One region of the Enterococcus sp. AMC1623 genome, then DNA from elsewhere that is predicted to be linked to it. Evidence: a T-box and tRNA genes for the amino acid it is inferred to sense, from the RefSeq annotation. Region 1 holds a T-box; the other holds one or more tRNA genes.

Region 1 (3,209 bases):
TTTACGGTTTTTGCTTATTTTTCAATTTTTGTTAGTCCACCCATATAAGGAACTAATACTTCAGGAATTGTGACACTTCCGTCTGCATTTTGATAATTTTCTAACACGGCAGCAACGGTACGACCGACTGCTAAACCAGAACCATTTAAGGTATGTGCATATTGGATTTTATTCTCCGCATCACGGTAACGAATCATGGCACGACGCGCTTGGAAATCTTCACAGTTAGAACATGAACTGATTTCACGGTACGTATCTTGGGCTGGAATCCAAACTTCTAAATCATACGTTTTGGCAGCAGAGAAGCCCATATCACCTGTTGACAAGGCCATTACACGGTAAGGTAAATTTAGTTTTTGGAGAATTGATTCAGCGTCAGCGGTCATTTTTTCTAATTCATCATAAGAATGTTCCGCATCACTGAATTTAACCATTTCTACTTTATTGAATTGATGCAAGCGAATCAAACCACGTGTATCACGTCCTGCACTACCTGCTTCTGAACGGAAAGCTGGACTTAATGCCGTAAAATAAATAGGCAACTGATCTTGGTCTAAAATTTCGTTACTATAGTAATTTGTTAACGGTACTTCAGCTGTGGGAATTAATGTTAAGTCAGAGTTTTCCAATTGGAAGACATCTTCTTTAAATTTTGGAAATTGTCCCGTACCAAACATCGCTTGGCTATTGACTGCATATGGTGTAATCATTTCAGTATATCCATGTTCATAAACATGTTGATCTAACATAAAATTATACAAAGCTCGTTCTAAACGTGCACCTAAACCAGTATAGTAGACAAAACGACTACCAGAAACTTTCGCTCCTCGTTCAAAGTCTAAAATACCTAAGTTTTCCGCAATTTCCCAGTGAGGTTTTGCTTCAAAGTCTAATGATTGAGGTTCACTCCAACGACGTACTTCTACGTTGTCATCTTCGTCTTTTCCGATTGGTGTACTTTCATGGGGAATATTTGGTAGAGTTGTAGCGATTACTTTCAATTGTTCATCAATTTGAGCCACTTCGCTATCCAAAGCTTTGATTTTACCGCCCACTTCTTTCATTTCAGTAATTTTAGCAGTTGCGTCTTCTTTAGAGCGTTTTAATTGAGCAATTTCTGCCGAAACATCATTGCGGTATTTTTTTAAGTCTTCTACTTGGACTAATAAGCTACGACGGTCTTCATCTAATTTTAGAAATTCAGCGAGAACTTCTTCAGAAACGCCACGTGTTTTTAATTTTTGTTGCACAGTGTCGAAATTTTGACGAATCATTTTAATATCTAACATCTTTTTTCCTCCTATTATATGAATAAAATAAAAAAACTATTCCATCCCTAGCAAAATAGCTTGGGACGAAATAGTTGTTCGCGGTGCCACCCAAGTTCGGCATACGCCGCACTTGTCCTCGTAACCTGAGGGAAGGTTCTTTCTTTCAAAAGACGCATGGTAAGAATTGGATTCCAATATAGCTTCTACTGATTTTCACCAACCATCAGCTCTCTTTTTAGAAGTCTAATTTGTACTAGATTCTTTGCATATTCTCTATTTAATTGGTTTTAGCATAGCCGAATTTTTTATTTTCGTCAACCGTTGTTATTAGGTTGTGGTACTTTGTTGCGATGTAACGGTAAATGAATAATAAAAGAAGTCCATGTATGAGAGGATTTAGCATAAATATACCCCCCATGCAAAGCAACGATGCTTTGGGCAATTGCTAATCCTAATCCGGTTCCACCTGTTTCTTGTGAACGCGATTCTTCTACCCGATAAAAACGGTCAAAAAGTGAATCCAATGCGCGTTTAGGAATCATTTTACCATTGTTTTTAACTGTAATAACGACTTCAGTGCCAACCTTTTCGACTTCCATTACAATTTTTGTGGCGCCTTTGCCATATTTTAGGGCATTCGTTAACAAGTTGTTAAAGACGCGCACTAATTTTTCTGTATCACCGTCCATAATAATTTGTGCAGGACGCGCAACAGTTTGTACCTCAATTCCTTTTTTGCTAGCTTCTAATTCAAAGTCAGCAGCTAGTTGTTCGACTAACTGTACCATGTCAAATTTAATTAAATTAACTGGCACACTGGGTTGCCTAACCTTTGTATATTCAAATAAATCATCAACGAGCGATTTCATTTGCTTAGCTTTCACGTAAGCAGTGTGCGTGTATTTCAATAAATCTTCTTCTGAATGGTATTGTCGATCTTCAATTAATCCCAAATAGCCAATAATTGAGGTTAAAGGAGTACGAATGTCGTGACTAACGTTGGTAATTAATTCATCTTTGGATTTTTCAATTTTTCGTTCTTCTTCAATCGCAGCAACTGTACTATCAACTAAGCCATTAATGCTGCTCACCACGCGATTCAAGTCACCTCTTAGTTCAAAAGGAATGCGATGGTCATAATTTCCTTCTGCAATATAATGTAGTTCGCTAATTATATGTCGTAATTGCATTTGACGATAGCGACGAATCAAGCGCCAATATAAAAAAGCAATGTCCAACACAAGGAAGACGGGAACTAGAATATTTTTTCCACTTAAAAAGATTTCCGTGTCTAAATTTTCGACAAAACTATTGCGTGATTCAAAGATTGCCTCGTTTAAAGCAGGAGTATTATTTATAATAGAAGAAAGAATAAGCAAGATTGCAATATTTACGATAATTAATAGAATAATCGTAATAATTGATTCTGCAAATAACTCACTGATTTCTTTAGAAGTAAGCGTGACTCGTTTTCTTTTTTCTGCTTTATTTTGCATCTATTTTGTATCCAACTCCCCATACTGTTTGAATAATTTTTTCACCGCCAGTTGCTTCTTCAATTTTATCACGCAAATGACTCACGTGAACCATGACTGTTTTTGCAGATACGACGCTTTCTTGTTTCCAAACACGCTCAAAAATTTCATCGGCACTGAAGACACGGTTTGGATGGGAAGCAAGTAAGTATAAAATCCCAAATTCTAAAGCAGTCAATTGAATTTCTTTTCCATCAATTGTTTTTACTTCATGTGAATCACGATTAATAATCAATGAACTTACTTCCAAAACATCTGGTTGAGCAGAAGCAACTTGCATTTTAGTACGACGTAAAAGTGATTTAACACGAGCCATCACTTCTAATGGATTAAAAGGTTTTGTTACATAATCATCAGCGCCTGCAACTAAACCTTTAATTTTATCCATATCTGTTGTTTTAGC
Region 2 (3,209 bases), 990 kb from region 1:
TAATGCAGGAACAATGCCACCATTCATCGTAACATTTACTGCTTCACCGTTTTCAACTACAGAACTAGTAATGACATCTGAACTAGCTGAAAAGTTTAGTAAATTGGCATTTTTTAAACCGACATAAGCAACGAAAATACCAATACCGCCACCAATAGCATTTTGCATACTCTCAGGAATAGCACGAATAATCATTTTACGAATTTTTGTCACTGTAATAAAAATATTAATTAATCCACAAATAAAAACCATTGCTAAAGCTTGTTGCCAAGTATAACCCAAACCAAAAACAACCGTGAATGTGAAAAAGGCATTCAATCCCATCCCTGGTGCTTGCGCATAAGGAACATTGGCGAACAATCCCATGATTAAGGTTCCAATAATTGACGCAATAATCGTTGCTAAGAAAACAGCTTGAAATGGCATACCTGACGCTGACAAGATAGACGGATTCACAAATAAAATATAACTCATTGCAAAAAACGTGGTAATCCCTGCTACGACTTCCGTTGATACGCTAGTGTTGTTTTCCTTTAATTTGAAAAACTTTTCCATGATACATCTTCACTCCTAAATTTAATTAAACAATCGGAAAGAAAAAAGAAAATAAAGGCAATTTTAAGCTTTCCGTTGAACAACTACCGATTATAGTGAGCTTCTATCTTTTTTTCAACATTTTATTAACAAATATTTTAATAAATATAGTAATCGTTCGTGTTTAGCCCATTCACTTTTGCTCATACTTGATTCTACAAGGTGTGAGTAAGGTTCCACATTTGTCAAATCGTTAGAATATGTTACACTTTGGGTGAGCATTTATTAACAGAAAGGAATCCTTTTATGTCTCAAAAATTAATTGCTATCGATTTAGATGGAACAACATTAAATAGTCAGTCGCTCATTAGCTCTCGAACAGCTGAAGTTTTAACAAAAGCAACACAAGCAGGTCACTACGTTAGTATTGCAACTGGACGTCCTTTTCGCATGAGTGAACATTTTTACCGTCAGCTAAAATTAGATACACCAATGGTAAATTTCAATGGTGCACTTGTCCACAAACCTTATCAAAAATGGGCATTTGAACGTGAACTATCCATTGAAAGAGATATTGCTTTTGAAATTTTGGCACAAAAAGAAAAATTAAATTTAGATTTTATCGCTGCTGAAAATCGCGAAACATTTTATATTAATGACTTAAAAGATTTTGAAGGCCATTTTTTTGCAACAGATAAAGTAAGTGAAGCAAACTTGTTTAGTAATTTAACAACAAATCCCACTTCTTTATTAATCAAAACACAGCATGAATTTTCGGCACAGGTTTCTGATTCATTGACAAAACAGTTTGAAAATAAAATCGACGTTCGTACATGGGGTGGTCCCAACGCCATTTTGGAAATTGTGCCAAAAGGTGTTCAAAAAGCGATGTCGGTATCAGTGATTGCTGATTCTCTAAACATTGATCAAAAAGATGTTATTGCATTTGGCGATGAACACAATGACTTAGAACTACTCGACTATGCTGGCTGGGGTGTGGCGATGAGTAACGGTATCGATCAATTGAAAAATGTGGCAAATGATGTAACCACTCAAACCAATGATGAAGATGGTCTAGCAAATTATCTTGAAAAATATCTTTCTCTATAAATGGACAGTCAGAGGATTTCCTCTGGCTTTTTTGTTTTCACTTGCATTTTTTGAAAAAAAGGAAGAAAATAAATCGTTGTGGAGAGTTGGCAGAGTGGTAATGCACTGGACTCGAAATCCAGCGAGCCGTGTTAAATGGTGCACGGGTTCAAATCCCGTACTCTCCTTATCGAGCAATAAAAAAGCTAGCCAATTCAAAACGAACTGGCTAGCTTTTTTTGCTTATTCCTTAGTTTCTTCATTTTTCTTTGCTTCAATTGCTAAAATTGAATCGATCGTTTGTTGAACAACGGTAATAATCTGTTGCCGTGTTGGTTCGATCACGCCAGAAGACATCAAAGCGGCCACTCCTGTTACAGAAATCCAAATTCCCGTATGCAAAGCTTTTAGATGTTCTTCAGATAAATCGGCGTATTCTGGGTGCTCATGAATTGTTTGACAAAAATGATCATAAGACTGCTTATACATCAACTTACCACCGCCATAGTTATCAATGAATAACGCAATAAACAGCTTCGGATTTTTTTGTGATAAATCAATATAGTTAATCGCTAAATCCATTAATTTATCACCCGTATGCTCAACAGAAAAAACTTTTTTCTTTAAATCTTCATAAACTGTTTCTACAAGTGTATTTTTTAAATCCTGCATATTTTCAAATTCGAGATAGATGGGTTGCGTGGACACCCCCATTTTTTTCGCTACGTTTCGAGCAGTAAAATTCGTAAAACCATCTTTTGCAATTACTTCATAAGCGGCTTTCAAGATGTGTTCACGTGTATATACTTTATGTCGCATAAGAACCCTCCTCATCAAAATTTAATCTGTTAATGTTATTTTAACCGACATTCTATATTTTTTAAAGGGTTTTTATTAAAAAAAATAAAATTTGATTTTTTCATTAAAAAAATGATTTTTTCAAGGATTAGTCGCAATTATCTTTCATTTTAACGAGTGTTTTGTTGTAAATTTTCGGAAAAAGAATGAAAGAGAATGTTTAGATGCAGCCGTTATGTTATTAAAACATAATAAAGAATTCTTGTAGGTTTCTAAGCAAACAGATAGAATAAAATCATTCTTACAAAAAAATTCTATCAAATAAATACGTTTAAAGGAGCTTAGAAATGACTGCATCAAAAGAGTTAGTAGTAGAAACCTGTTTGTTAGCTGGAAAAATTATGATGGAAAGTGGATCTGAAGTTTATCGTGTAGAAGATACCATGAAGCGCATTGCAACTAATGCTAACGAACCCAATAGTGTAAGTTATGTAACAGCCACAGGTATTTTCATGGGATTACGTAATAGTCATTACACACAAGTTGAAAATGTCGGTACTCGATCGATTAATCTAGAAAAAGTTGTTGCAGTCAATCAATTATCGCGTGAATTCGCTGAGCATAAAATAGATTTATTAACTTTGCATAACTCCTTAAAAAAAATCGACTATGATACACCCGTGTTTCCTCTTTGGTTACAGATTGTTTGTGCAGGTGTGATGAGTTGTTTATTAATGTATGCTTTCGGGGGTTCATCTTATGATTTTGTCGCGACAGCTATCATTGGT

Evidence for each region. The T-box of region 1 lies ahead of serS (serine--tRNA ligase). A T-box ahead of a tRNA ligase gene usually reads a tRNA of that ligase, here a tRNA-Ser.
Region 2: it encodes a tRNA-Ser, which carries the amino acid that the T-box ahead of serS (serine--tRNA ligase) is inferred to sense. The anticodon was not compared.

Annotation. Positions count from the first base shown of each region.
Region 1 is NZ_CM177096.1:2,459,522-2,462,730, reverse strand. Features, by position in the region: gene serS (serine--tRNA ligase) at 15-1,289, opposite strand; T-box leader at 1,348-1,547, opposite strand; gene AC4BC7_RS11815 (sensor histidine kinase) at 1,586-2,767, opposite strand; gene croR (response regulator transcription factor CroR) at 2,757-3,209, opposite strand, start outside.
Region 2 is NZ_CM177096.1:3,444,642-3,447,850, reverse strand. Features, by position in the region: gene AC4BC7_RS17020 (NCS2 family permease) at 1-555, opposite strand, end outside; gene AC4BC7_RS17015 (Cof-type HAD-IIB family hydrolase) at 841-1,644, shown strand; tRNA gene AC4BC7_RS17010 (tRNA-Ser) at 1,725-1,811, shown strand; gene AC4BC7_RS17005 (TetR/AcrR family transcriptional regulator) at 1,867-2,442, opposite strand; gene AC4BC7_RS17000 (threonine/serine exporter family protein) at 2,769-3,209, shown strand, end outside.